2 regions of the Streptomyces sp. NPDC051907 genome follow, and region 1 is predicted to be linked to the other one. Evidence: riboswitches for the same ligand, from Rfam matches in the RefSeq annotation. Region 1 holds a riboswitch; the other holds the start of a gene.
The links. A riboswitch is a leader RNA that binds a small molecule or an ion and turns the genes downstream of it on or off. The one in region 1 is predicted to bind cobalamin.
Positions count from the first base shown of each region.

Region 2: it holds a riboswitch for cobalamin, as region 1 does, so the genes downstream of both, AB0M39_RS35460 ((2Fe-2S) ferredoxin domain-containing protein) here and AB0M39_RS07285 (prenyltransferase/squalene oxidase repeat-containing protein) in region 1, are expected to answer to the same signal.

Region 1 covers NZ_JBFAYB010000007.1:124,107-138,688, forward strand. The annotation lists gene xdhC (xanthine dehydrogenase accessory protein XdhC) at 1-530, opposite strand, end outside; gene xdhB (xanthine dehydrogenase molybdopterin binding subunit) at 532-2,994, opposite strand; gene AB0M39_RS07260 (FAD binding domain-containing protein) at 2,991-4,478, opposite strand; gene AB0M39_RS07265 (ECF transporter S component) at 4,858-5,688, opposite strand; partial or broken gene AB0M39_RS07270 (ATP-binding cassette domain-containing protein) at 5,685-7,350, opposite strand; gene AB0M39_RS07275 (energy-coupling factor transporter transmembrane component T) at 7,347-8,591, opposite strand; gene AB0M39_RS07280 (hypothetical protein) at 8,596-9,474, opposite strand; gene AB0M39_RS07285 (prenyltransferase/squalene oxidase repeat-containing protein) at 9,522-12,269, opposite strand; cobalamin riboswitch at 12,425-12,571, opposite strand; cobalamin riboswitch at 12,671-12,748, shown strand; partial or broken gene AB0M39_RS07290 (hypothetical protein) at 12,871-14,282, shown strand; gene AB0M39_RS07295 (DUF4430 domain-containing protein) at 14,353-14,582, opposite strand, start outside.
Region 2 covers NZ_JBFAYB010000108.1:10,384-24,965, reverse strand. The annotation lists gene AB0M39_RS35475 (ABC transporter ATP-binding protein) at 184-1,020, opposite strand; gene AB0M39_RS35470 (iron ABC transporter permease) at 1,017-2,021, opposite strand; gene AB0M39_RS35465 (ABC transporter substrate-binding protein) at 2,153-3,142, opposite strand; gene AB0M39_RS35460 ((2Fe-2S) ferredoxin domain-containing protein) at 3,188-3,580, opposite strand; cobalamin riboswitch at 3,620-3,810, opposite strand; gene AB0M39_RS35455 (GNAT family N-acetyltransferase) at 3,964-4,434, shown strand; gene AB0M39_RS35450 (FxLYD domain-containing protein) at 4,609-5,235, opposite strand; gene AB0M39_RS35445 (DUF1269 domain-containing protein) at 5,345-5,836, opposite strand; gene AB0M39_RS35440 (hypothetical protein) at 5,986-6,450, opposite strand; gene AB0M39_RS35435 (aldo/keto reductase) at 6,714-7,562, opposite strand; gene AB0M39_RS35430 (plasmid stabilization protein) at 7,621-7,944, opposite strand; gene AB0M39_RS35425 (glutamate--cysteine ligase) at 8,123-9,214, shown strand; gene AB0M39_RS35420 (DUF427 domain-containing protein) at 9,289-10,065, shown strand; gene AB0M39_RS35415 (beta-glucanase) at 10,119-10,838, opposite strand; gene AB0M39_RS35410 (hypothetical protein) at 11,065-11,655, shown strand; gene AB0M39_RS35405 (hypothetical protein) at 11,730-12,407, opposite strand; gene AB0M39_RS35400 (LysR family transcriptional regulator) at 12,659-13,537, opposite strand; gene AB0M39_RS35395 (EamA family transporter) at 13,617-14,576, shown strand; gene AB0M39_RS35390 (NAD(P)H-binding protein) at 14,573-14,582, shown strand, end outside.

The sequences.
Region 1 (14,582 bases):
GCGCCGCGCGGCAGCTTCTCCAGCACCTCCTCCGGCAGCAGCGGCGTGTGATGTACGTGCACCTGCGCCACCGCGTCCGCCAGCACGTCGAGCCGCTCCTCGGCGAGCATGTCGGAGCGGCTGTCGATCAGATGGAGGTCGAGGTCCTGACGGGCCAGGATGCGCGCCAGCTCCAGCCCGACGTGCCCGACGCCGAAGACCGCCACCGCCCGTACCACCGGCAGCGGTTCGAGGAGCACCGAGACCGTGCCGCCGCAGCACTGCACGCCGTGCTGGTTGGTCACCTTGTCGTTGAGGGCGAAATCGATCAGCTCCGGCTCCGCCTTGCCCGCGGCGATCATCTCCCGGGACCGGTCGATCGCGACGGCCTCGACATTGCCGCCGCCGATCGAGCCCCATGTCTTCGTCTGCCCCACGACGAGCTTCGCGCCGGCGTCGCGCGGGGCATGGCCGCGCACGGTCGCGACGGTCACCAGCACGCCGGACTCCCGGCGTGCTCGCAACCGTGCGACCGCGGCGATCCATGTCATGTCAGGCACTGCTCAACGCTTCTGCGTCGGCCCGGATCTCGCCGTGGGGCGCCGACCCGTCTCCGGCGTGACCGTCTCCGGTGTGACCGCCCGCGGCGGAGCCGTCGCGGACCAGACCGCTCGGCGAGCCCTCGCCCCGGCGGGCCGCCTCGATCGCCCAGTACACCGCCTCCGGCGTCGCGGGCGAGGCCAGATCGACGCTGATCCCGCTCGGCCCGAACGCGGCGGCGGCCTGCCGCAACGCCTCGCGCACCGAGAACGCCAGCATCAGCGGAGGCTCGCCCACCGCCTTGGACCCGTAGACCGCGCCCTCTTCGGTGGCGTTCTCCAGTAGCGTGACGTTGAACTCCTCGGGCATCTCCGAGAAGCTCGGCAGCTTGTAGGTGCTCGCGGCCTGCGTCTGCAGCCGGCCGCGGCTCGGCCCGTCGCCGGTGTCCCAGCGCAGGTCCTCGAGCGTCAGCCAGCCCGCGCCCTGCACGAAGCCGCCCTCGACCTGACCGATGTCGATCATCGGGGAGAGGCTCTCGCCGACGTCGTGCACGATGTCGACCCGCCGGATGCGGTACGCGCCGGTGAACCCGTCGACCTCCACCTCGGTCGCCGCGGCGCCGTAGGCGAAGTACTTGAACGGCGTGCCCCGGAACGACTTCGCGTCCCAGTGCAGCCCCTCGGTCCGGTAGTAGCCGGAGGCCGACAGCTGAACGCGCTGGAAGTACGCGGTGCGCACCAGGTCGTCCCAGGCCAGCTCCTCGTCGGCGCCCAGCGCCCGCGCGACGCCCTCGACGATGCGGACGTCCGAGGCGTTCGAACCCAGCTGGGAGGCGGCCACCTGCAGCAGCCGCCCGCGCAGCTGCTCACAGGCGTTCTTGATCGCCCCGCCGTTGAGGTCCGCACCGGAACTGGCGGCGGTGGCAGAGGTGTTGGGCACCTTGTCGGTACGCGTCGGGGCGAGGCGCACCTTGCGCAGCGGGATGCCCAGCGTGGTCGCGGCCACCTGCATCATCTTGGTGTGCAGGCCCTGGCCCATCTCGGTGCCGCCGTGGTTGATCAGGACCGAGCCGTCCTTGTAGATCAGCACCAGCGCCCCGCCCTGGTTGAAGGCGGTGAGGTTGAACGAGATGCCGAACTTGATGCCGGTGATCGCGAGCGCCCGCTTGGTGTTCGGGTGCGCGGCGTTGAAGGCGGCGATATCGCGCCGGCGATCGGCGAGTGCGGCGTCGTCCCGCACCTGCTCCCAGACCCTGGAGATCCGCTCGGGCTGGGTGACCAGCTGTCCGTACGGCGTGGTCTGGCCCTGGCCCGGCTGGTAGAAGTTGCGCTCGCGCAGCTCCATGGGGTCCAGGCCCAGCAGCGGCGCACAGCGGCCCAGGATGTCCTCGATCACCAGCATGCCCTGCGGTCCGCCGAAGCCGCGGAAGGCGGTGTTGGAGACCGTGTTGGTCTTGGCGATGCGACCGGCGACGCGCGCGTTGGGAAGCCAGTAGGTGTTGTCGATGTGGCACAGCGCTCGGGCCAGCACCGGCTCGGAGAGGTCCAGGCTCCAGCCGCCGTCCGCGACCAGAGCGGCGTCCAAGGCCTGGATACGGCCGTCCTCGTCGAACCCGATCTTCCACGTGGCGTGGAACCCGTGCCGCTTGCCGGACATGGTCAGATCCTGCGTCCGGTTGAGCCTGAACCGGACCGGGCGACCGGTCAGCTTGGCGCCGAGCGCGGCGACGGCCGCGAATCCGTGCGGCTGCATCTCCTTGCCGCCGAAGCCGCCGCCCATCCGCAGGCACTGCACCGTCACCTCGTGGCTGGGCACGCCCAGCACATGCGAGACGATCTCCTGCGTCTCCGAAGGGTGCTGGGTGCTGCTCTGGATGAACACCTGCTCGTTCTCGTCGATCAGGGCCAGCGCCGCGTGCGTCTCGAGATAGAAGTGCTCCTGACCGGCGAACTGGAACTCGCCGGTGAACACATGCGCGGAGTCGGCGAAGCCCGCGTCGACGTCGCCGTGCACCATGAGGGGCCGCGCGCCGTGGTAGCTCTCGGCCGCCATCGCGTCCTGCAGCGTGACCACGGAGGGCAGCTCCTCGAGCTCCACCTCCACGGCCGCCGCGCCGAGCCGGGCCGCCTCCAGGCTCTCGCCGAGCACCCAGGCGACCGCGTGGCCGAAGAACATGACCTCGTCGGGGAACAGCGGCTCGTCGTGCTTCATGCCGGCGTCGTTGACGCCGGGCACGTCGGCGCCGGTCAGCACACGGACCACGCCGGGCACGGCGAGCGCGGGCTCGGTGCGCAGCGCGGTGATCCGGCCGCGGGCCTTCATGACCTGGACCGGGTAGGCGTGCAGCACGTCCTTGGTGCGCTGGACCAGGTCGTCGGTGTAGAGCGCGGCGCCGGTGACGTGCAGGACGGCGCTCTCGTGCGGCAGGGAGACGCCGACTACGGGCTTCTCGGGGAGCTCGGACAGATGACTCATGACGACACCGCCTCGGTGGTCTGTGCGTGCAGCTTCAGCAGGCTCTGGCCGAGCATCGCGGAACGATAGAGGGCGCTGGCGCGGTGATCGCTCATCGGCGTGCCCTCGCCTCGCAGCACCCGGGCCGCTGCCTCGACGGTCTGGGCCGACCAGGGCCTGCCCTCCAGGGCCGCCTCGGTGGCCAGGGAGCGGATCGGGGTGGCGGCCACGCCGCCGAGGCCGATGCGCGCCTTGCGGACCACGCCGTCCTCGATGTCGAGCGCGAAGGCGACCGCCACGCTGGAGATGTCGTCGAAGCGCCGCTTGGCGATCTTGTGGAAGGCCGTGACGGGCGACAGCGGCAGCGGGACGCGCACCGCGCGGATCAGCTCTCCGGGACGGCGCACGCTCTGCCGGTAGCCGGTGAAGTAGTCCGCCAGCGGGACCACGCGCTCGCCGTCGGCGTCGGCGAGCACCACCGACGCCTCGAGCGCGAGCAGCACCGGCGGGCTGTCGCCGATGGGCGAGCCGGTGCCCAGGTTGCCGCCGAGGGTCGCGCCGTTGCGGATGAGCCGCGAGGCGAACTGCGGGAAGAGCTCCGCGAGCAGCGGGACGTCGCCGTCGAGCCGGCGCTCGATCTCGGTGAGCGTCAGCGCCGCCCCGATCTCGACGCAGTCGGATTCGACGCGCAGTTCCCGCAGCTCGGGCAGCCGGTCGATGGCGACCACGCAGTCAGCCCGGCGGGAGCGGATGTTCACCTCGACGCCCCAGTCGGTGGAGCCGGCGACCAGCACCGCGTCGGGCCGCTCACGGAGCAGCTGGAGCGTCTCGGCCAGGGTGTTCTTGCGCAGGAAGGTGTACTCGTCCTGGGCGTACACGGTGGCGACCGGTGCGGGCGGCGCCTGTTCGCGGCGCTGCGCCAGCGGGTCCTGCTCGGCGGGCGCGCCGACGGCGAACGCGGCGTCGCGAATCGGGCGGTAGCCGGTGCAGCGGCACAGGTTTCCGCTCAGCGCGTGCAGATCGAATCCGTTCGGACCGTGCTCGGCGTCGGCGCAGGCGCCTTCGGCCGGGTCCGCGCTGTCGGCCGAGCTCTCGGGGGCGCAGCGGCCCGGCCGGTAGTACTCGGCGGCCATGCTGCAGATGAATCCCGGGGTGCAGTAGCCGCACTGGGAGCCGCCGCGGACCGCCATCTCCTCCTGCACCGGGTGCAGGGAGGGCGGTGTGCCGGGTGCGCCGGCGGTGGCGAGGCCCTCGGAGGTGATGATCTCCTGGCCGTCGAGCGCCGCGGCCGGGACCAGGCAGGCGTTGACCGCAACCCAGTCGGTGGGCTTGTTCACCCCGGGACGGGCCACCAGGACCGAGCAGGCGCCGCACTCGCCTTCGGCGCAGCCCTCCTTGGTGCCGGTGAGACCGCGCTCGCGCAGGAAGTCCAGCGCTGTGGTGTGGGGTGCGGCCGGTGAGATCGGTGCTTCTTTCCCGTTGACCGTGATCCGCGCCTCTGTCATGACAGGCCTTCGTTTCGGTGCGTGAACGGTCGATTCATCATGTTCGCCAATGTTCAGGCAGCTTTCTGTGTTCAGACGCGCCACGTGCGAGGAGCGGGCGCAGAACGGCACGGATGCGCGACAGCGATGTGCCGAGAGAGTGGTGACGGGAAACCCGGAGTGTGCCGCTATGGGCACATCAGAAACGGCGTGCTCAGACGCCGTGCGCGATCCGACCCGGAACCCAGGCGGTGCACTGGGCGAGGCGACCGAGATCAGAGCTGGTGTTCATCTGCTGGTCGCCTCCTTGCCGGTAGATATGGGTCGACGTCTCACGCAAAGTAGTGGCCTGGGCCACAGAGGTCAAGAGGTTGCCCCGGCCCGCCGCCGGGCCCCGCGCTCACTCGCCGCGCGGTTTCGGCCTGTCCGCGAACCGCACCGGCGCCTGGAAGCGGGCCTTGCGCGCCGCCCGGCGGAACGTCGTCAGGACGGCTGGGCCGGCCAGCGTGATGCAGACGAAGTTGGTGACCGCCCGACCCGTGTCCCAGCCCAGCGACGTCGCGAGATCGAAGGCGATATAGCGCTGCCACTGCTCGGTGAAGGGCAGCCCCGGCAGGTAGGCGATGGAGCTGCTGGGGTCCACCGCGAACGGCCAGAACGACAGATTCAGCAGGAAGCCGAACAGGTACCCGGACAGCGAGCCGTAGATCGCGAGCATCAGAACCTCGCGGCGGCCCGAGGCCCGCGGGAGGAGCCCGGCGAGCATGCCGACGAAGGCGCAGCCGAACATCTGGTACGGCATCCAGGGGCCGACGCCCCCGGTGATCAGGGCGGAGGCGAAGAGCGAGGTGCAGCCGAGGGTGAAGCCGAAGCCCGGGCCGTAGACGCGGCCGGCCAGCACGAGGATGAAGAAGACGGTCTCGATGCCGGCGGTGCCCGCGCCGAGCGGGCGCAGGGCGGCGTTGACGGCGGAGAGCACGCCGAGCATCGCCAGCGCCTTGGAGCTGATGCCGCCCTCGGCTATCTCCGAGACGACCACGCACAGGACGAGGACGAGCAGGACGCCGAAGATCAGCGGGGGTGCGAAGTTCGAGCCGAACGTGCCCGGGGCCACGACGAACGGCCAGAAGAACGCGACGACGCCGAGGAACGCGGCCATCGCGATCACCACACCGGCGCGCGGAGTGATGCGCACGGCCGTGGCCCGGTCGAGGCGGCCGAGGTCCTTCATGACCCGCCCTCGCCTTCGACTCCCTCGGGCACGCCGTCCGCCAGCACGCTCGCGACCTGGCCGGGCGTCAGATAGGGCAGTGGCGCGAGTATCTTCGCCACCTGGGGGGCGAAGACCGGGGAGGCGACGACGACCTCGGCTGTCGGACCGTCCGCGACGACGTCGCCCTCCGCCATGACGACGACCCGGTCCGCCGCCCGCGCGACGAACTCCACGTCGTGGGTGGAGACGACGACCGCCCGGCCCTCGGCCGCGAGCGCGTCGACGATCTTGATCAGCTGGGTCTTGGCCTGGTAGTCGAGGCCTCGGGTGGGCTCGTCGAGCAGGAGGACCTCCGGAGCCGCGCAGAGCTGGACGGCGAGCACCAGGGCCAGCTTCTGCCCCTCGGAGAGGTCGCGCGGGTGGGCGCCGTCGTCGATGCCGGGGGCGAGCCGGTCGAGGATCTCCCGTGCGGTGGGACCGCCGCCCGTCGCGGACTCGGTGTCGGCCTGGGCGAGCTCCTGCTTGACGCTCTCCAGGTAGAGCAGATCCGTCGGGGTCTGCGGCACGAGCCCGACGAGCCGCCGGGCGTCGCCCGCCGACAGCTTGCGCGGGTCCGCGGCCTCCCCGCCGGCGGAGGGTGTGACGTGCACCTTGCCGGCCTGGCGCGTCCCCGAGCCCTGGAGCGCCCACAGCAGCGAGGACTTGCCCGAGCCGTTGCGTCCCATCAGCGCGGTCACCTCCCCGCCCCGCAGGTCCACGTCGACCGCTCGTACCGCGGGCACGCCGTGATACGCCACGGTGACTCCCCGCCCGCTGAGCAGCCGCGGGCGCCCTCCCGCGGCCGGCCGGCGGACCGCGGGCGCCGCGGCACCGCGGAGCCTCGAGCGCAGCGGGGGCGCCGCTCGGCGCGCGTCGCGGATCGACAGCGGCAGGGGCTCCCAGCCGGCGGTGCGGCCGAGCTCCACGATGGGCGGGGCGATGGACGAGGTGCGGAAGATCTCGGAGGGTGGCCCTGAGACGACTCTGCCGTCGCCGGGCAGGTGGACGACGCGGTCGGCGTACTGGACGACGCGCTCCAGCCGGTGCTCGGCGAGGAGCACCGTGACCCCGAGGTCGTGCACCAGGCGGGTCACCGCGGCCAGTACCTCCTCGGCGGCCGTCGGGTCGAGTGCGGAGGTCGGCTCGTCGAGCACCAGGACGCGGGGATGCGCGGTGAGCACGGAGCCGATGGCGACGCGCTGCTGCTGTCCGCCGGACAGCTCGTGCAAGGCGCGATGGCGTAGCTCGGCGAGCCCGAGCAGGTCGGGTCTCCTCCACCCGCTTGCGCATCACCGAGGGCGCCACGGCCAACTGCTCCATGGCGTAGGCGAGTTCCTCCTCCACCGTGTCGGTGACGAACCCGTCCAGCGGGTCCTGGCCCACCACTCCCACCACGTCGGCGAGCTCCCGGGGCGGATGATCCGCCGTGTCGCGGCCGTCGACGGTGACGCGGCCGAAGAGCGTGCCGCCGGTGAAGTGCGGTACGAGGCCGTTCACCGCCCCCAGCAGGGTGGACTTGCCGACGCCCGTGTGGCCCACGACGAGCGCCAGCTCTCCCTCGTCGACGGTCAGGTCCACTTCGCGCAGCACGGGCTCGTCGGCGCCGTCGTAGACGACGCTGACCTGGTCGAAGGTGATCACGTGGCTTCCTCGGTGCGCGGTGCGGCCGGACGCGGCGCGGACGGTGTGCGCGGTGTCTGCGGAGTGTGAGGCTCGGGCGGGGTGTGGGGTGTGGGCGGGGTGTGGGGTGTGGGCGGCGGCGCCAGGAATCCGGCGCTGCCCGCCAGCAGGATCGCCGCGGCCGGCACCAGGGGCAGCGTCGGCCAGCTGAGCGGATAGATGGAGGGGTTGAGGTCGGCGGCGTCGAAGCCCGTCCCGGCGAACAGCACCACCGCGGACAGCACTCCGCAGCCCGCGACCGCCCATTCGGCGGCCAGCCAGGGATCCGGCCGGTACGCGGTGCGGGTGACGCGCCGGCCGCCGAGCCGCAGCCCGGCGGCGCACAGCAGCGAGCCCGCCAGCAGCGCCGGGAAGCCGAGGACCGCCGGCGCGGTCGCGTCGAGCAGCCCGTACGCCCCGGCGCACAGACCGCACATGCCCGACAGCATGAACGCCCCGGTCAGCCTGCGGGAGCGCGCGGTGGCCGAGCCGGCTCGCCCGTACCCCCGGGAGTCCATGGCCGCGGCCAGCCGCAGGGAGCGTTCCAGCGCGTCCTCCAGGACGGGCACGACGATGCCCCGCAAGGCGCGCAGACCCTTCGTGCGGCCGGCCCGCAGCCGTCGTGCCCTGTGCACGCGCTGGACGCTCTGCACCAGCTGGGGCGCGACGCTCAGCGACACGGTGACCGCGACGCCGAGTTCGTACAGCGCCCCCGGCAGCACGCGCAGGGCCCGTTTGGGGTTGGCGAGGGTGTTGGCCGCGCCGATGCAGCACAGCATGCAGGCCAGCCGCAGCCCGTCCGTGGCGGCGGACAGGACCGCCTCCAGCGAGACCGGGCCGCCGATCTGGATTCCCGCGTACCAGCCGGGGGTGGGGATGCGGGGGAGCGCGAAGAGGAAGTGGTCGTGCGGGGTGATGCCGGTGGCGAAGACCGCACGGAAGACGACGCGGATCGCCACGACGGTGAGCGCGAGATAGAGGTAGTACTTGAATCCCCGCGCCCAGGGCGCCTCGGTGCGGCGCATCGTGATGACGTAGCCGAGCACGGCGAGGACGAGGAACAGCAGCAGCGGGTTGTTGGTGCGGCTGACGGCGGTGGCCAGGGCAAGGGCCCAGAGCCACCAGGCCACAGGGTGCAGCGAGCGGGGCAGCCGGCGGCCGCGGGTGTCCGGTGCGACTGCTTCGGACGCCCGCGGCTCCGAGCCGACGGCGGTGCGGGCCACCGGCCTACTCCGTACGGCGACGGCGCTTCGCCGCGAAGCCCGCCGCCCCCAGAATGAGCAGCACCAAGGCCGCGGTCGCGACGACCGGCAGCACCGAGCCCGTCTCGTGCTCTGCGTCCGCCGCCGGCTGCGCGTCCACGACCTTGGCGCCGCCGGGCGGGGCCGCGACGGCGGACTCGGACGCCGGGGACGCGGACGGCTCGGCGGACGGCGATGCGGAGGCCGTGGCCGACGGGCTCGGCGAGGCGCTGGCGCTGGCGGAGGCGCTCGCCGATGCCGTGCTCGGCTCGGCGGACGGCCGCCCGGAGGGGGCGCCGCCTTGGTTCCCGGAGCCGCCGTCCGCGGGCTTCGAGGTGGGCTTCTGTCCGGAACCGCCGCCGACCGGCCTGGCGTTGTGCGCGCGGAGCTGGTCGGGGGTGACGGTCGGACGGCCCTTGGCGCCCTCGATGTCGGTGCCGCCGAAGATCCACAGGTCGACGCTGCCCGGCTTGGGCTTGTAGCTCATGGCGCCGAGCTGGCTGTACTCCCAGTCGTCCTCGCCCGGGTCGGCGTGCCAGTACGACCAGTAGGCGGAGGCGGGAGGAGTCAGGACGCAGTCCTCGTCCTGCGCGGTCGGATACTGCCTGCCGCCCTGGTGGCCGCTGTAGCCGATCCGGCAGATGAACGCCGGGCCGTCGTGCCCGGTGCCCGTGGTCCGCCAGCCGCCCTGGTTGAGCAGCTCGTAGCCGGTGGTGGGAGTCGTGCCGCACGACCGGTAGACCGGGCCTCCCCAACGGCTGAAGTCCACCGCCAGCACCACGCCCGAGGACGTGGTGCACCTGCCCATCGGCTGGGCGGCCGCCACCGCTGCGCCTCCTGTCCCGAACACGGCCGCGGCGACCATGGCCAGCGCCGCCACGCCGCGCGCGAGAGTGCGTACCGCCTGCCGGCTCACTGCCCGGCTCCGGCGCTCTCGCGACGCCGGGCCACGACGACGAAGCGCCAGCCGGCCCCGACGAGGACGGCGGCCGCCGCCGCGAGACCGCCGAGCTGGGCGCCCGTCGAGGCCAGGCCACCGCCGCCGCCCGTCCCGCCCGCGCCGGCCAGGCCGCCGTCGGCGCCTGCCGACTGGCCCCCGGAGTCGCCAGGGGTCACGATGACGGGCGTCGAGCCCGAGGGGCTGGGGATCGGCTGCGGGGCGGTGCCCGTCAGGCTCCGGGTGAGGACGCCGAACGAGATGCCCGTGGCGCCGCCGACGGCCTGGGTGGAGGCCCGGATGTCCGATCCGGGCTGCCCGCCCTTGGCGACGTTGAAGCCGCCGTCCCGGTTCTGCTGGGAGGCCAGGAACTTACGGGCCTTCGCGATCTGGGCGCTGTACTTCTCGCCGTCGAGGGACAGGCCCTGGACGGCGAGCGCGGCCGAGTTCACCGAGTTGCCGGACGCGCCGGGGAAACCGCCGTCGCCGAGCTGTTCGCTCGCGATCCAGGCGAGAGCCTTGTCCACGGCCGGGTCCGCCTCGTCGCCGGCGACCAGGTCGAGGGTCATCGCGGCGATGGCGGTGGAGTCGACGTCGGAGTCCCCCGTCGGGGGGATGAGGCTCGGCCAGGCGCCGGACGGCCGCTGGAGGCTCTTGAGGTAGGAGATGGGCTCCGCCGCGGCGTCCCTCTCGCCGGCTCGTACCTGGGCCATCACGCCGAGGGCCTGGGCGAAGACGGAAGGGGCGTACGTATAGGCGCCCTTGGCCGGGCAGGAGCGGTTCGGCGGCTTGCTCGGGGCGGTGCACACCGCCTTGGCGAGTGCCCCGACGAGGTCCTGTCCGCCGAAGTTCCGGGGGTCGCGGCCGACCGCCTCGGCGAGGAGCGCGGTCTTGCCCATCGAGCCGCCGGCGGCATGGCTGGTGCCGACGCCCGTCCAGGCGTGGACTCCGCGGCCCGTGCCGTCCTTGCCCCCCTTGTCGAGGAAGTCGACGATATTGCGGAGCGTGGCGTTGTCGAGGCCCGTCGCCGCGAGGGCGAAGGCGCCGTCGATCGTCATGCCGTAGTCGGCGAACCCCCGGCCCTGGCCGTTGTCGTACCACCGTCCCTGCTTCAGGTTCGCGGGCTTCGTCAGATAGGCCACGCCCTTGTCGAGGTCCGGTCCCTCGCCGGGCGGCGAGGTCGGAGGAGCGGTGGTGGCCGGGGGAGCAGTCGTGGTCGGGCTCGGGGAAGGCTGCGGCGGCTCGGGCTTCTTGACGCTCAGCGACACCAGGTCGACGCCCGCGCCCGCGAGGACGGCGGGAGACGTGGCGTACACGACGGAGTCGGCGGCGCCTTCGTCGAAGCCGAATCCGCCGTCGCGGACCTGCTGGCCGGACAGCCATGAGACGGCGGCGTCGGACCGGGCGGCGTCGCCGAGGGCCCGCAGGGCCTGTGCGGCGAGGGCGGTGGCGGTGACGCTGCCGGTCGTGGAGCCGTTGTAGCCGGGGTAGGAGCCGTTGCCGAGCTGCGTCTTGTGCAGATACGCGCGGGCCTTGGCCACCTCGCCGGCGTGCCCGCCCGCCTTGTGCAGCACCAGGGCGACCAGACCGGTGGTCATCGGGTCGCCTTCGCAGTTCTCGCCGGGCCGGATCAGGATGCTGGTGACGCTGCCGTCCTCGCACTGGAGCCGCGTCAGACGGGTCACCGTCTCGGCGGGCGGCTGGAGTCCGCCGCGCAGCAGGGCGAGGACCGCGAGCGCCTGGCCGTCGCCGTAGCCGGCGTTGAGGAAGTCGCCCTTGGCCGTGCAGCCCGGCTTGGGGCCGTTCTCCGGGCCGGAGTCGCAGACGTTGGCCAAGAGGTCGGCGAGGAGGTCGTGGCCGCCGAACGCGCGCGGGTTCGCCTCGGTGATCTCCGCCAGCAGGGCCAGCCGCGCCGCCGCCGTCGGATCGGGGGCCTGGTCCTTGCCGGACGGGTAGGCGTACGCCTCGGTGTGCGCGGCCAGGAACGCCGTCACCTTGTCCAGGGCGCCGCTCTTGCCGTTCGCGGCGGCGAGCGCGTACGCGGCTTCGGCGGTGAGCAGGTAGTTGGGGGTCTCCGCGCCCTCGTCGACGACGCGTTCGCCGTCGGTGAGCCGGGTCGCCATCCAGCGCGCGGCGGCGGGAACGTCGATCTTGGACGCCGGCGGCGTCGGCGTCGGCGTGGGGCTCGGGGCGGGCGTCTCTCCTCCGCGGGCCCGCACGTCGTCGGGCGAGAAGCGGGGCTTGCCGGTGCTGCCGCCGACATCGGTGCCGCCGAACACCCAGGCGTCGACGTCGCCGGGCTTCGGCTTGCGGGCCATGGCGCCGAGAGGGCTGTAGGTCCACGTGGACTGCCCCGGAGAGGCGATCCAGTACGACCAGTACGCCGTGGCCTGCGGGGTGAGGACGCAGTCCTCCTTGTCCGGAGTGGGGTACTGCGTACCGGAGTCGAACGAGCCGTAGCCGATGCGGCAGATGAAGGCCGGACCGTCGTGCCCGGTTCCCTCGGTGGTGAAGCCCGCCTCGTGGAGCAGCTCGTACCCGGTCGTGGGAGTGGTGTCGCAGCCCCGCTCGACCTTGCCGCCGAACGGTCCGAAGTCGACGGCGACGATCGAGCCCTTGGCCGCGGTGCAGTCCTGGATCGGATCGGCCGCCGCGGGCTCCGTCCCGGTGACGAAGGACACGCCTGCCAGGAGGGTCAGCGCGAGGGCCGACACCAGGGACAGTACTCTCGCGCTCGTCCCCCGACGCTCTGTTGCTCTTCCGGTACCCACCGCGGCCCCTCGTGTCGGCCGGGCGGGTCCCGCGCGTGGCTGCAGGCCCCGCACGGAGTCTCCGCAGGGGCTGGCCGAACCACGCCGTAGACCGCGACGGCGTCTGTCGCTGAAGTGCTGCTCAGCCCAGGCATTCCGGCTCGCCCGTACGGTGTCGGGCCCACGGCTGCGGGTCAGCGCCGGAGTTCGACCGGCTTCCCCTGGTACTGAGTGTGTATCAGCCGGATTGCAACACGCTTGTGGGTACATCGTCAAGGTCTTGTGAAGTCCGCCGGTCATGAACCGACGAGGGCTCAAGTCCCCTGTCCTGGCTAAAGGTTGGGCTCTCCGGTAGCGTCCTGGGCTGCCACATGGGGGAACCTGGTGAGACTCCGGGGCTGACGCGCAGCGGTGTGGGACCGGCGAAGGGCCGGTGCCGAGCCCGAATGCCCAGACGGCGAGCACCACAGGAAGCTGTACCACGCGTTCGGACGGCGGCCACTGGTCCGCCGTCGTGCCTCCGGACGGCGAACTCCAGGCACGGGCCGGCGTCCCTCGACTCCAGGAGCAGGCCATGGCCCGTACCCGTACTCCCCTTCGCACCGCGCTCGTCGCCCCCGTGGCGCTCGGAGCCCTCGTCCTGACGACGTCGCCGGCGTCGGCGACCGCCACACCCGCGCAGATAGCCACCTCGAAGACGAACGGCGTCGCCTACCTCAAGTCCCTCCAGGCCGCGGACGGCTCCTACGCCGGCTCGGGCCTGTCGAACGAGTGGGCGTTCAGCGCCTTCGCCGCGGCCGGCACGGCCGCAGCGGACGTGACGCCCGGCGGGGACGCCTCCAAGAACGCCCGGAAGATCTATAGATCGCACCTGTCGGCGCCGGGCTGGCCGTCCGGCTCGCCTGTCGTCACGGACTACGAGCGCGCCACGCTCAACGCCTACGCGGCCGGCCTCGACCCGGCCAGGATCTCGGCCGGCCGCAACCTGATCGCCGACGTCTACGGCTACTGGCAGAGCGCCGAGGCGGGCTACTTCGGATCCTCGGCGAACTACAACGGCACCGTCTTCGCGGCCCTCGCGCTCGGCGGGGCGAAGACGCAGGCGGGCGCCCAGCGGGTGCCCCAGGCTCTGCTCGCCAAGGTGGTCACACGCATCCGCGCCAACCAGCACAACGACGGCGGCTGGAACTTCGGCAAGGCCGAGGGCAACCCGTCCCAGCTCGCCGCGGCGAGCGACATCGACATGACCGGCGCCTCCATGGCCGCCCTGTGCGTGTCCGGGGTGCCCGCGAGCGACCCCGACATCGTCCAGGCCAAGGCCTCCTCAAGAGCAAGCTGGTCGTCGGGTCGGGCGCCTTCAACGCCATGTTCGGGCCGAACACCAACTCCAACGGATGGGCTGTCTCCGGGCTGAACGCGTGTGGGATCAACCCCCAGACGGGCGACTTCCTCACCGCCGCCGGCAAGACGCCGCTCGACTTCCTCATCGCCCAGCAGTTCAAGCCGGGCGGCGGGTTCAAGTACCTGCCGAGCGACACCGTGCCCAACGCCTACGCGTCCATCGACGGCCTGCGCGCGGTGGCGGGCGGCGGCTTCACCGCCGCCCCGCCGACTCCTCTCGCCGCGGGCGAGACGAAGTGGGTCGCCCAGAGCGGCTTCACCGCGGGGACCGCCGCCAAGCTGGCGCTGACCGTCGACGACGGATCCGGTGCCCTCAAGGTCTGCTCGGTGTCCTTCACGCCGACGGGCGCCACGACCACCCTGGGCGACGTCCTGACGGCGGCGACCGGCGCCGCGACCCCGTCCGGGTGCGTCACGAGCGTGACTCCGTCCTCCGGCACGGGCGTCGTCACGGCCGTCAACGGCACGGCGAACAGCGGCGGTTCGACGTGGAAGGCCAGCGTCGACGGCTCCGTTCCCACCGCGGCCGACCGCGCCAGGGTGATCAACGTGGGCGACACGATCGCCCTGACGTACGGCAGCTGACCGGCCGGCGGCCGTGGGTCCGCGGAGGCGCTCCTTCGCGGACCCACGGCCGTGCGCGTGGCCCGACGGGTCAGAACGTCGTCCAGGTGAACGCCACCTGGTCGCCGGCCTTCAGCTTGAACTGGCAGCCGCCGACGGGCGTCGGAGTGCCGTTGACGGATATGTTCCAGTAGGCGACGCCGCCGCCGCTGACGTCCTTGATGGTGTCGACCGAGAAGTCGTCGAACGAGGCGTACCAGGCGCCGTCCCAGGTGAAGTGTCTCTTGCGGGCCGCGTCGTCGAGGGCCGCGGTCGGCGTCG
Region 2 (14,582 bases), on a different contig from region 1:
GGGGGCGGCAGCGCTGCGGAGCTACATACGGAGGAGGCGGGCGGAGCGTTCAAAGCGATCTGGAATTCGTAGAAACCTCCAGTCGCCGGGGGCGCCTGACGCTGTGTCGAGCCACAGCCCGCAGCGGCGGCGGGGCGTTCCCAGGGCGTACGGCCGCCAGCTCCGGCGGTCAGTTCCCGCAGGTCACGCCAGGAGACCTCCCCTCGGCCGCTCCTCGCGCACCCGGTCGAGGCCGGGCAGCACGGTGACATGCGGGAGCCCGGTGACCGGGTGCTCGCTCACGTCCGCCTCGACGCGGTAGACCTCGGCGAGGAGCGTGGCGGTGAGGACCTCCGCGGGCGTTCCGACGGCGACCACGCGGCCGGCCTCCATCACGCAGATCCGGTCGCAGAAGGACGCGGCGAGGTTGAGGTCGTGCAGCGCGATGACGGCGGTGACGCCGAGCCCGCGCACCAGCCGGAGGGCGTCGAGCTGATGGCGCAGGTCCAGGTGGTTGGTCGGCTCGTCCAGCACCATCGTCCCGGTGCGCTGCGCGAGGGCGCGGGCGATGAGAACCCGCTGCTTCTCCCCGCCGGAGAGGCGGTCGAAGGGCGCGTCCGCCAGCGCGGCGACGTCGAGCTCCTCGAGCGCGCCCACGATGATGCCGCGGTCCTCGGCGTCGTCGCCCGCGAAGGCGCGCTTGTGCGGGGTGCGGCCCATGGCCACCACGTCGTACACGGTGAGCTCGAAGTCCCCGGCCGTCTCCTGCAGTACGGCGGCGAGCCGCTGCGCGAGGCGCTTGCCGGGCATCCGCCAGACGTCCTCGCCGTCCAGCGCCACCCTGCCGGAGGTGGGGCGCAGCGCCCGGTAGAAGGTACGCAACAGGGTGGACTTGCCCGCGCCGTTGGGGCCGGCGAGTCCCACCACCTCGCCGGGCGCCACGTGCAGGGAGACCTGGTCCACCAGGGTCCGGCCGTTCACGACGACGGACACGTCCTCGACGTCGAGCGCGCCGGGCTTGGCTATCGGGGTGTCCGTCATCGGGCCGCCTTCCGTCGCATCAGCCAGAGGAAGAACGGGCCGCCGACCAGGGCGGTGAGGATGCCGACGGGTATCTCCTCCGGGCTGATGAGGGTGCGGGCCGCCAGGTCGGCGGCGATCAGGAACGCCGCGCCGAGCAGCGCGGCGGCGGGCAGGGCGCGGCGGTGGTCGGCGCCCACGAGCAGCCGCACCACGTGCGGCATGATCAGGCCGACGAACCCGATCTGGCCGCTGACCGCGACGATCGTGCCGATCATCAGGGCGACGAGCGTGAACAGCGCGGCGCGGAAGCGGTGGACGTCCAGGCCGAGGGCCGCGGCGGCCTCCTCCCCCGCCAGCAGCAGGTTGAGCGAGCGGCAGACGCCGAGCAGGACCGCCGTGCCGAGCAGGACCGCGCCCACGGGGATCCACACCAGCGTCCAGGTGGTGCCGGCCAGTCCGCCGAGCATCCAGCGCAGCGCCGACTGGGTCTTGTGCGGGTCGTTGGAGGTGACGACCAGCAGGCTGGCGACCGCCGAGAGGACCTCGGCCATGGCCACGCCCGCGAGGACGAGCCGCACGGTGGTCATCCTGCCGCCGGAGCGGGCCAGGAAGTAGACGGCGATCAGCGCGGTCAGCGCGCCGAGGAACGCGGCCACGGGCAGGGAGAAGATCCCGAACAGGGTCACATGGAAGACGAGGACCAGCACCGCGCCCACCGACGCGCCGGACGACACCCCGAGCAGCATGGGGTCGGCCAGCGGGTTGCGGACGAGAGCCTGGAGCGCCATCCCGGACACCGACAGGCCCGCGCCGACCACGCCGGCCAGCAGGACCCGGGGCAGCCGGACGTCGAGGACGATCGTCTCGCGGACCGGCGTCCAGGTCGGCTCGGCCAGCGACGGATGCACCTGGTGCAGCAGGATGCTCCAGACCTGGCCGGCCGGCACGTTGATCGAGCCGATCGCGATGCCCGCGGTCGCCGCCGCCGCTACCAGGGCCCCGAGCAGCGCCAGGACCAGAGGATAGGGAACGGCGGTGCGCCGGACCGCGACCGCCCCGGCTCCGGCCGGGCCGCCCGCCGCCTTGGCGGGCCCGGCCGCCTCCGTCGCATCGGCCGGGCCGGCCGCCTCGGTCGTCTCGGTCGCCTCCGTCACTGGAAGCGGTCCGGGTGGATCTGGCGGGCCAGCGACTCCACGGCGGCCGGCACCCGGACGCCGAGCACGGTGGAGGAGAGCGGCAGCACGGCGAACCGCTTGTTCTTGATCGCGGGCACGTCCTTCAGCGCCGGGTTGGCGAGCAGGAACTTCTTCTTGTCCTCGACGGGCTGGTCGCCGTAGTCGTAGATGACGATGACTTCGGGAGCCCGCTCGGCCACCTGCTCGAACGACACGTCGCCGAACGTCTTGTCCACGTCCGCGAACAGGTTCACACCGCCCGCTCGCTTGATCATCTCGTTGCCGATGCCCGCGCCGCCCGCGGTGAACGCGGTCTTGTCGCCGCTGTCGTAGACGAAGAGCTTGGTCGGAGCGACGCCGGCGAGCTTGCCGTCGACCCCCTTGAGGACGGTGTTGAGCTTCTTCACCTGCTGCTCGGCCCGCTCCGGCACGCCGAAGATCTTGGCGACGGTGCGGATCTCCTCGTCCATCTTGGCCATCGTCACGGGCTTGGAGCACTCCTCGATATTGAGGTGGGTGTCGACCCCGGCGTCGGTGAACGCCTTGCGGCCGCGTCCCTCCTTCTCGTCGAAGGTGCTGGAGAACCCGCCGTAGACGAAGTCCGGCTCGGCGGCCAGCAGCGTCTCGAAGGAGGGGTACTCCTTCGCGAGCACCTTGATCCCGCCGTAGGCTGCCTGGTACTCCGGCAGGATCTTGTCGTCGAGATAGCCCGTGCCCACCATCGACTTCTCCAGCCCGAGCGCCAGCATGATCTCGGTCGCGTGCTGGTTCAGCGACACCGCCCGCTGCGGAGGACGCTTATAGGTGGTCTTCACATCGCAGTTGGTCACCGTGAGCGGAAAGCCCTTGGCGGCGGAGCCCGCCGACCCGGTGTCCTTCCGGGCGCCGCCGTCGCCTCCGCAGCCGACGGTCAGCAGAGCCGCGGCTATCGCCGACAGCACGAACTTGGGGTACTTGCCCGTCATGTGATGGGTCCTCTCACCGGAGTCGTCGCAGGGTGGATCGGTGGGTCATCGCGTGTCGTCGGGGGAGGGCACGGACCGTGCGCGGCCCGGCGGGGTGAAGACGTACAGGTCGAGCACGTCCGGCAGCGGGGCGACGCCGGGGCCGCCCGCTCTCACCCAGTCGACGACGTCCTCGGTCGCGGCGGGGTCGTTGACCAGGCCGAGCCAGACCGGCCGGGCGCCGGCGGCACGTCCCGCGGCGGAGGGCTGTACGACGATCACGTTCGCCTGGTCGCACACGTCGAGGCACTCGCAGACGCGGACGGGCGCTTGAGTGCGCAGACGGGCGGTCTGCTCCGCGTGATCGACGCCGGTCACCTTGGAACTGCCGCAGCAGCAGTCCCGGCATACGACGACCCGGCACGGCGCCGGCTCGCCTGACAGTCCCCCGATGGGCATGCCGACAAGTCCTCCCCTCTGGGGAAATCCGCCCCAGACACTTCGAGGAGGCGACCGCGTGAGTTTCCTGGCTCTCGGGTCGAAGCTCGTCCCGACCTTCCCACCCGTACCCGGGCAGTGGTCTGTTCGGGATCCGCTCGCCGATCACAGTGGCGGGACCGCGCCGGATTCACACCGGCTTCCTCGATCCGCCGTCGCCTTTTCGCGGGACATCATCGCAGACGGGAACGGCATGTCGTACCGCGCGTTCGGACGTACGAGGGGCGGGCGCGAGCGGCGCGCGCCTCCCCGGGGCCGACGCCGAGCAAGGCGGCCCGCTCCGACGCGGTCGCTCGGACACGGCCGCTCGGAAATCCGCTTGACCGCCCTTCTATGGTTCCCGCATGACGACCACGCTCCGCCTGGAGAAGATCACCCCGAAGAACTTCGACGCCGCGATCGGCATACGAGTCCGGCCGGACCAGGAGCACTTGGTCGCGCCGGTCGTGAAGTCCCTCGCCGAGGCGTACGTACACCCGGAGGCAGCCTGGCCCCGTCTGATCCTCGACGGCGACCGGCCCGTCGGCTTCCTCATGGCCTTCCTCGACATCGACTTCGCCGACGACGGCACGGGCGCCGACATCCGCTCGGGCCTGTGGCGCCTCAACATCGCGGCCGGCGAGCAGGGCAAGGGGTACGGCCGCTTCGCGGTCGAGTCCGTGGCCGCCGAGATCCGCCGCCGCGGCGGCGACCGCCTGACGGCCACCTGGGAGCCGGGCGAGAGCGGCCCCGAGCGCTTCTATCTCGGGCTGGGGTTCCGGCTGACGGGCGAGAAGAGCGGGGGCGAGACGGTGGGCGAGCTGGAGTTGGGCTAGGCCCCCGGCCTAGTGAGCCGATGCCCTGCTCCTCGCCGAGATCGCACGCGGCACGACGGCGGGGCGGCTGGACGGCACGACGGCTGGCGGGCTGGAGGGCGGGAGGGCGGGCACCGCCGAAGGGCCCGCTGCCGGATGTGTCGCCTGGTACGGGCCGACGCTCACCGCCCGCGTTCAGTACCGCTGAGCCTTGGCGATCTTCGCCGTAAGCGCCAGGTCGGCGGGCTTCCGGCTGATGGCGAGGGGCCGAGCCCGCTCGCCCGGCTCGAGGTCCTCCGCGCCGACGATCCTCGTCTCCACCGCCTTGCCGTCGGCGTCGACGAAGTCCACCTGCACGGCGTACGACGCCTGCTCGTCGGTGCTGTTGGCGATGTTGACGACGACCGCCTGCAGACCGCCGGTCTCGGCTCTGGGCCTCCCCGTCAGCGAGACGTCGGAGGTCGCGTTGCCCTTTCCCTCCACGTTCTTCAGCTGGGCGGCGGCCGCCTCGTTCGCACGGGTCAGCTCAGCCGAGACCGACGCCTCGAAGGAGGAGGCGGCAGCGGAGGCGGACGAGGCCGCGGCGCGGGCCGACTCGAGGGCGGACTCGGCGGCGGAGGCCATGGCCGAGGGCGGCGTGCCCGAGAACGCGGACGTGTCGGGGGGCGTCGGGCGGGGGCTGAACGTCGTCGCGCCCTCCGTGTCGCCGCTGTCGGTGCTGCACGACGACAGCGCGGCCACGCTCGACGCGACGACGACGCACGTCAGGGCGACCGTCGCCAGCCGTCGCCTGCCGGGCCGGCCCTTCGCGCATGCGGTCATCTGGACTGTCCTCTCCCAGCTGGCGACCGAGGGACGCTCCCTCCGGTGGCGCCCATGACGAACGGCCGTGCCCCGTGCACCCTGCGCAGGGCGGGGTCGGCCCCGGGCTCTACTGGTCGCCGGCGAGCTGCTCGGCGAGTTCCTTCTCGTCCTCGTCCGCCATAGACGTCTTGAGGACGGTTCCGCCATAGGGCTGCATCGCCGCGGCGAACTTCTCGTCGACGATGTCCGTAGCCATGATCACGACGGCGGCCGAGCCGGGCTTGAGAAGGGACTGGACCTTCTCCCGGAACGACTTGTCGACGCCCATCTGGCTCACCTTGCCGATGATCCCGCCGACCGCGGCGCCCACCACGCCGATCCCGGGCATCAGGATGAGCATGCCGAAGACCATGCCCCACAGGGCGCCCGCCGTGGCCGACACGGCCACCTTCTCGCTCTTGCGGGGTGTGTCGACGTGCGTCTCGCCCTCCTGGTCCACCGAGACCAAGGCGAGCCCGGTGAGCTTGAGCACGGAGTCCTTCTCCAGCTGCTGGACCGTCTTGAAGGCCTTGTTCGCGGTTGGAGGCTCGTCGTAGCCGATGACGATGAGTTCGGACATCCTGATCTCCTTGGTCACCAGATTGGCAATACGAACCTTATGTCCAATTCGGCGATCAGGCAGAAGATGCGCGGGCGCGCCGCGACCCCGCGGCGCGCACACCGACGAGGCCGGGCCCGTGCGGGCCCGGCCTCTCAGAAGCAGGCGGATCAGTGGTTGGTGCCCGACGCCCAGACCGCGCGGCTGCCGTCGTAGATCACCACGTTGCCGTCGTCCTGGATGGCCAGGCGCGAACCGGGGCGACCTGCGGTGTTCGAAGCCCACACCGCGCGGTTGGAGCGGGTGTAGACGACGAAGTTGCCGTCCGTCTGGAAGCGGGCCGTCCAGCCCTGGCCGACGGTGTTGGAGGCCCAGCGGGCCCGGTTGAACTCGTCGTAGATGACGAGGTTGCCGTCGGACTGCATGACGAGCCGGGCCGTGTCGGAGCTGACCGACTGGTTGTGGCTCAGGGTGAACGGCGCATAGCGCACCTGGGTCGCCTGCTCCCCAGGTATGGCCGTCTTCCCCGAGGCGGCCGGACGTGCATGGTCTGAGGGTGCCGCGTGCGCCTGGCCGACGAGCATCAGGCTGGCGAGCACGGCGGTTGCGAGAAGCGCGGTAGCTCTCTTCCCCACGAGCGAACTCCTTGAGTCAGGTAGTTCAACCATCGGCGCCCCGATCGGGATGCCGTCCCCGGACTCTGGCGCCCGGGCGGCGCCGGAAGCGTCCGCTCCGGCCCGCCATGACGTGTTCGTGTCACTCTTTGACCTGAAATTGTAGGCACCAACTATTTAGGGCCAATTGCGCGCGCCGAAGCTGGCCGACTTCCTCCCCGAGCGGGCGTCACGCCTGCTCGGGGACGCTCGGGGGAAGGGAGTCACGCCTGCTCGGGGAGGGGTTATGCCTGCTCGGACGGCTGGTCGAGGCGGTCGAGGCGGTCGCGCTGGGCCGGCGTCAGGCGCAGGTCCGCCGCGGCGACGTTCTCCTCGAGGTGGGCGATCCGGGCGGTGCCCGGGATCGGGAGGACGACCGGCGAGCGGCCGAGCAGCCAGGCGAGCGAGACCTGCGTGGGCGTCGCGCCGGTCTCGGCCGCGACGGCGGCGACCTCGGCCTGCGCGCCCGACTCCCCCGCCACGATCGGCCGCCACGGCAGGAACGCGATGCCCGCCTCCTCGCAGGCCTCGAGCACGGGCTCGTACGCGCGGTCGAGCAGGCTGTAGCGGTTCTGCACGCTCACGACGTCGACGATCCTCCGCGCCTGCTCCAGTTCGGTCACGGTGACCTCGGAGAGCCCGACCCGGCCGACCTTTCCCTCGGTCTGCAGCTCCCGCAGCGTGCCGAGCTGGTCGGCGAGGGGCGTCTCGGGATCGATCCGGTGCAGCTGGAGCAGCTCGATCCGCTCGACGCGCAGACGACGGAGAGCGTGCTCGACCTGGTCGCGCAGCACGGCGGGCCGGCCGTCCAGTCCCCACTCGCCGGTGGAGGCCGAGCGGGCGACGCCGATCTTCGTGGTGATGAGCAGGTCGTCCGGGTAGGGGTGGAGCGCCTCGGCGAGAAGCTCTTCGTTGGCGCCCCCGCCGTACAGGTGGGCGGTGTCGATGAGCGTGACGCCCAGCTCGACGGCCCGCCGGGCGACCGCGAGGGAGGCCTCGCGCTCGGGGCCGGGCTCGGTGGGCAGTCGCATGGCTCCGAACCCGAGCCGCCGTACGCGCAGATCCCCGCCTATGAGAAAGGTGGTCGCTGTCATCGGTGTGTCCGCATCCCCTCAGTCAAGAGGCAACGCTAACAGCGCGGTCGGCCCCTTCTCAGCGGCCCAACGACTTCTTCAGCTCGGCCTTGTTCATCGACGAGCGGCCGTGGATGTCGCGACGCTGCGCCTCCGCGTACAGCTGGTCGTACGTCGGCCCCTGAGCACCGCTGTGCGAACGCCGGCCGCCGCGCTTCGACGACGACATCTCCTGGGTCGAGGACTTGCCGGCGGTGCGCGACTCGCCGGAGCGTGCGCGCTCCTTGTTCACGGTGCGGGCGGCGATCTCCTTCGCGCGCTTCGTGCTCTCTCCACGCTCTTCGGCGCTCTCCTTGATGTGCTCGTACTGACGCTCCCGCTTCGGACTCGAACCGCGAGGCATGACGACTCCTTTCCGTACGTCTGGTTCTCACCCTGTGCCGTGCGTCGCGGCGCCGCAATCGCAGGCTGAGGCTCTCCTCGGCCTGCGGGTGCCCGGGAGGCGGGGACTCACTCGTCGCGGACCTCGCTCCCGCGTGGTCTGCTGGAACGGCAGCCGGTCCGGCAGAAAGGCGGAGGTCGTGCGCAGCGTGGGCGTGGAGGAGGAGTTGCTCCTGGTGGACGCGGAGACCGGCGAGCCCGAGGCGGTGTCGGCGGCGGTGCTGGCCGTGGCGTCCCGGGAGGCCGACGGGGAGGACGAGGTCTTCGAGGCGGAGCTGCACCGCGAGCAGTTGGAGTTCGCCACCCGGCCGCAGGTCGCGATGGGTGACCTCGGCGACGAGATCCGGCGGTGCCGGGCGGAGGCGACGAGGCACGCCGGCGAGATGGAGGTGGCGGTCGCGGCCCTCGCCACGTCGCCGCTGCCGGTCAGCCCCTCGGTGGGGTCCGGGGAGCGCTACCAGTGGATCGACGAGCAGTACGGGCTGACCGCGCAGGAGCAGCTCACCTGCGGCTGCCACGTCCATGTCTCGGTGGACTCCGACGAGGAGGGCGTCGCGGTCCTGGACCGGATCCGGCCCTGGCTGGCCGTGCTGCTGGCCATGAGCGCGAACTCGCCGTTCTGGCAGGGGCAGGACAGCCGCTACCGCAGCTACCGCGGCCAGGTCTGGGGCCGCTGGCCCTCGGCCGGCCCGGTGGAGGTCTTCGGCTCCGCCGACCGGTATCACGAGCAGGTGCGGGACATGATCGGCACCGGTGTGCTGCGCGACAAGGGAATGGTCTACTTCGACGCCCGGCTGTCGCACCGCTATCCCACCGTCGAGATCAGAGTCGCGGACGTGTGTCTGGACCCCGATGCGACGGTGCTGCTGGCCACCCTGGCGCGCGGCCTGGTCGACACGGCCTCCCGCGCATGGCAGGCGGGCGAGCCGCCCCCACGGCACGGGGTGGGCCTGCTGCGGCTCGCCGCGTGGCGGGCCAGCCGGTACGGCCTGGACGACCGGCTGGTCCACCCTCTGGCCGTGCGGCCGGCGCCGGCGGAGGCGGTGGTACGGGCGCTCTTCGACCACGTCCGGGACGCCCTGGACGAGAACGGCGACACCGAGCGCGCCCAGGAGTCGCTGGGCGCTCTGCTGACGACGGGGAGCGGGGCCGGGACTCAGCGTGCGATCTGGGAGCGGACCGGGAGTCTGCGGGACGTCGTCGCCGAATGCGTGCGGCTGACGAGCGCGTAGGGCCCACGACAGGCCGGGCCATGCCGCCCCCGAGAGCAGGCGGAACGTCTGGACTCCGACCGAGGAGGAGAGCGATGAACGACTATCCAGAGATGATCGTGCCGGTCAACCACGTGGCGCCGGTCCCCCGCCGGATCCGGGCGGCCCTGGGAGGCGAGACCGTCCTCGACACCACCCGTGCGCGGTATGTGTGGGAGGTCAGCTACTACCCGCAGTACTACATCCCCCTCGACGACGTCCGGGCCGACCTGCTGACGAGCGAGGGCCACACCCAGCCCACCGGCCGAGGCGTGGCCGAGGTGCACGCGATCCGCCTGGGCGACGTCCATCGCCCGCGTGCGGCGAAGGTGTTCAAGGACTCCGCCGTCGAAGGGCTGAGCGGAACGGTCCGCTTCGACTGGGCCGCGCTGGACGCCTGGTACGAGGAGGACGAGGAGGTCTTCGTCCATCCGCGCAACCCGTACGCCCGCGTCGACGCCCTGCGCTCGAACCGGCCCGTCCGGATCGAGCTCGAAGGCGTCGTCCTCGCCGAGTCCCCCGCGCCGGTGATGGTCTTCGAGACGGGGTTGCCGACCCGGTACTACGTGGACCGCGGCCTGGTCGACTTCGCGCGTCTGACCGCCACGGACACCGAGACCGCCTGCCCCTACAAGGGCAGGACGAGCGGATACTGGTCGGCCCTGATCGGCGCCCAGACACACCCCGACGTCGCCTGGTCCTACAGTTTTCCCACCCGGCAGCTCCAGCCGATCGCCGGGCTGGTGGCCTTCTTCAACGAGCGCGTCGACGTCTTCCTCGACGGGCTGCCCCTGGAGCGTCCTGTCACCGCCTTCTCCCGTTCGAAGAGCTGAGCAGCGCGTTTCCCGCCATGGGGGCGGGCCGGCGGAGCCCGCCGGCCCGCTCTTCATGGCCGGAATACGCGCAAGGCGTCGACCTCGTACGACATCGCCGAGGCGGTGGCGTCCGGCGGCGGGTGGTGGGTCCCCGCGCACACCGACAGATTGACGATGAGGTAGGCGCGCCAGTGCCGGCCGACCCCGGCGCGGTCGGCGTACGCCTGGGCGCCGTTGACCCACCAGACGACGGACTTGGCGCCGAATTCGACCGTCAGCTCGATCCGGGCGCCGGGCCTGACGTCCTCGTGGCGGTAGCAGTGGCCCCGGTCTCCCACCCTGTTCGACAGCTCCAGCAGGTCGGGGTTGTCCGGGTGGTACTCGAAGACGTCGACCTCGTTGCCGCCCTCGTACCAGGTCCAGACGGCAGGCCAGGCGCCGTTCTCCTCGGGGAGGCGCACGCTCGCCTCCAGGACGTCGCCCGTCTGGACCATGAATCCCTCGGCGCTGCCCTCCGTGGTCAGCAGTCCCGTGCTCCACGACCCCTCCGGGCGCCGCGTGGCGCGGAAGACGCCGGCGCGGCAGTAGGACGGGTCCACGACGAGGTGGTCCCGCTTGTCGTCGCCGCGGTTGGTGGGTCCGCCGTTCGGATACGCCCAGGAACGTCCCTGGACCCATTGCTCCGTCGAGGCGAAGTCAGCGGTGAAGACGGGCTCTCCTCGTTGCGGCGGCGCCTCGAGCGGCGGCCCGTCATGACCGCCGAACCGCCTTCTGACGTACTGAAGCAGCATGCGCACCTCCCGATCAAAAGTCTCGAATGGCACCAGAATCCATGATTCCGATGGCTTGTTCTGACATAGACCGAAAACCTCCTCTCGCTCTCGGGGCGGCGTCGCTAGCTTCGCTGGGGCCGGTGGACCCCGGCGGCCGGCCCGCCTCGCTCGACGCGGCGCCAGTCACCGCCTGCCCGTGCCGCCGGCGAACCGGCGGCGCGGACCTTCCAGAAAGAGGTGGTACATGCGTACATCCACGCGCTCGTTCCCGGACCTGACCAGAGCCTTGCTGGCGACGTTCGCTCTGCTCGCCACGACCCTGCTCTTCGCCGTCAACGCGCCCACCGCCCGGGCGCAGGCGTCCGGGCTGGACAACACGTGGGCCTGCAACGTGCCCGCCGGCTACACCTACGACCGAGTCGCCAGCCAGCTCAACACCTGCGGACAGGGTTTCCGCACCATGTACCACCTGCGCTCCCCGCAGGACAACATCTGGGTCTGCAGCGTCTCCCCCGGCTATACCTACGACCAGGTCTCCAGCCAGCTCAACGTGTGCAGCACCAGCGGCTTCGCCACCAGCTACCGGATGCGTGCGCCCAAGGACAACCTGTGGGCCTGCACCCTCCCCAACTGGAACCTGACCTACGACCGGGTCGCCAGCCAGCTGAACGTGTGCAGCACCTCCGGCTTCGCCACCAGCTACCGCCTGCGGACCCCGGCCAACATGCTGTGGGCGTGCACCGTGCCGTCCGGATGGACCTACGACCAGGTCTCCAGCCAGCTGAACGTATGCAGCACCAGCGGCTTCGCCAACAGCTACCGTCTGCGCGGCTGATCCGACCCGTACGAAGGACGACGGGTGGGACCCGCGAGCTCGCGGGTCCCGCCCCCTCGGTGTGCGCGAGCCGGTCACGCTGTCGGCAGCGTCGTCTCCGCGCTCGGCTCGCCGAGGGTCGCCGTGGGCGTGGGCGTACCGGGCTCCGGGCTCTGCCCGCTCGGCTCGGGCGTCGGCTCGACGGTCGGCTCGGCACTCGGCTCAGGGGTCGGCTCGAACGTCGGCTCGGAGGTCGGCTCGGCTGTGGGTCGGGCGGTGGGCCGGGGGGCCTCCGCTGCCGGCGAGGGGCGCCGCACCGCTCCCCCGGCGTCGGCGCCGGTCTCGGGAGCCGGCTTCGCCGAGCCGGCGGGAGCGGGCGCCGAGCCCTCCGTCGGCCCTGATGCGACGCCTCCCCGATCAGGGCCGGCGGAGTCGAGGCGCAGCGCGTCCGCCGAAGCGTCGTCGCCGCCGTCCGTCTCCTCTTGTACGGGGTCGGGGCGGTCGGGGGCGGGCACGGGCTCGACCGTCGACGGCCCGGCGGCCATGTCCTGCCGCGCCGAGGGGAGGCGGAGCCAGGGCGCACCCGACTCCCCGTCGACGAGGAACCCGGCCAGAGCGGCGACGTACAGGGAGCAGACGATGCCGGCGCACCAGCCGATGCGGCGGGCTCTTCTGCTTCGACGCCCGCTGACGTCGACGAAGACGGCCTTGTCGACCCGCCCCTCCCCGAAGCGCCCCTCGATGCCGCCCTGCTCCTTCGCCTGCGTTTCCATGTTCCTCGCCTATCGCCATGTGCACTGTCGTTCTCGACCTGCGGAGGCTCGCGGTGGACCCGCCTGAGACCACTCGTCTCCGCAGGACCGGCCGCACTGCGCCCCCGAGGTGATTCGGACCCGGCAAGTCAGCGGATTGGTCGAAAAGAGCGATGTGTTGAAATCAATCGGTCTCAACTGCCCTGAAATCAGTCACAGTCACGGCCTCAGCCGCACCGATGCAAGGCAAGACGAGGCCACAGGAGTCGTGTTCAGTCCTGCGCCTCGATGCCGAGAACGGCGAGGAAGGCGGTCGCCGCCGGGGTGCGGCTGGAGCGGCTCCAGACGACGTGCTCGACGCGGTTGGCCGCGTCGGAGACCTCGACGGTGACGACGCCGACGAGCTGAGGGGCGTAGGCGGAGGGGAGCATGGCCACGGCGAGGCCCGGCCCGACGAGTCGAGCGATGTAGTCCGCGGTGCTGACCTCGAAGGGGACGTCACGGCCGAGGCCAGCGGCTGCGAAGGCCTGGTCGGACTGGAGACGTCCGGCCGTCCCGGGCGGAAAGTCCACGAACACCTCGCGGGAGAGCCTGCGAAGGTCGACCACGGACTCGCCGGCGAGTGGATGGTCCGGCGCGACCACGGCGACGAGTCGGTCGCGGGCGAGTTCGTGGGCGGCGACGCCCTGGGGCCGCGCTGTGGTCGGCAGCCCGAGGAAGGCGATGTCGAGGGCGCCTTCCCTGACCTGCTCGGCGAGGTCGTCGCTCGCACCCACCCGCAGGCTGATGCGCACCTGCGGATACTGCCGGCGGAAGTCGCGCAGCGCACCCGGGACGTCGACCGCGGCGACGGTGGGGATCAGGCCGACGGCGAGCCGTCCGCGTACCTCTCCGACGGCCGCGGCGACCTCGGCGACCGCGCGCTCGGCTGCGTCCAGGCACTGGCGCGCGGCCGGGAGGAACGCCTCGCCGGCCGGCGTCAGCCGCACCCGGCGGCTGGTGCGCTCGAAGAGCCTCGCGCCCAGCTCCCGTTCCAGGCGGGCGATTTGGTGGCTGAGGGCGGACTGGACGACCAGACACCGTTCGGCGGCGCGGGTGAAGCTGTTCGTCTCGGCGACGGCGACGACGTACCGCATCTGCTGGAGCTCCATGGATCCATCTTGTATCGAGATCGATGAGGTGACAAACATGTGTTGGACTCATTGATCACTGCCGCGCGAGACTTCGAGCATGACAAGTCCAGCCGCACAGACGGTTTCTGAGGGAGCCGGCGACGGCGTCCCCCATGGACGTCTGCCGCGCACCCTGCTGACCGCGCTCGCTCCCCTGACGTGGGGCACGACCTACATCGTCACCACCGAGCTTCTCCCGCCGGGACACCCGCTGTTCGCGGGATTCCTGCGCGCCCTGCCCTGCGGCCTGATCGCGCTGGCGATCGCCCGGACGCTCCCGCGCGGCGCCTGGTGGTGGAAGGCGGCGGTGCTCGGCGTGCTGAACCTCGGACTGTTCTCCGCGCTGCTGTTCACCGCGGCCGAGCGCCTGCCGGGCGGCGTCGCCGCCACGCTGGCCGCGGCCCAGCCGCTCATCGTCGCCGTCCTGGCCGTGGCGCTCCTCCACGAGAGCCTGTCCGCCTGGCGCCTCGCCTGGGGGGTGACGGGCGTCGTCGGCGTCGGCTTGGTGGTGATCGGGCCGAACGCGGGACTCGACGCCGTCGGGATCGCGGCGGGCCTGGGGAGCGCGGCCACACTGGCGCTCGGGATGACGCTCACCAAACGCTGGGGACGTCCCGCCGGGGCCAGTGTCACCGCCTTCGCCGGCTGGCAGCTCACCGCGGGAGGCCTGTTCCTGGCGCCTCTGACCCTTCTTCTCGAGGGGTCGCCGCCCGCGATCGACCTGACCGCCGCGGTGGGCTACCTCTGGCTGAGCCTGGTCGGCGGTCTGATCGCGTACGTCCTGTGGGTCCGCGGCGTCACCTCGCTGCCCGTCGCCTCTGTCGCGGTCCTCGTCCTGCTCTCGCCGCTGGTCGCCGCCGTCCTCGGCGCCGTCGTGCTCGGCCAGACGCTCGGTCCTGTCCAACTCGTGGGGTTCGGGCTCTCGCTCGCCGCGATCGTCGCGGGACAGCTCCCCTCGCCCGCCCCCCGCTCACCCGACTCTGCCGCAACACCCACACCGAAGGAGACACCTCGATGAAGATCG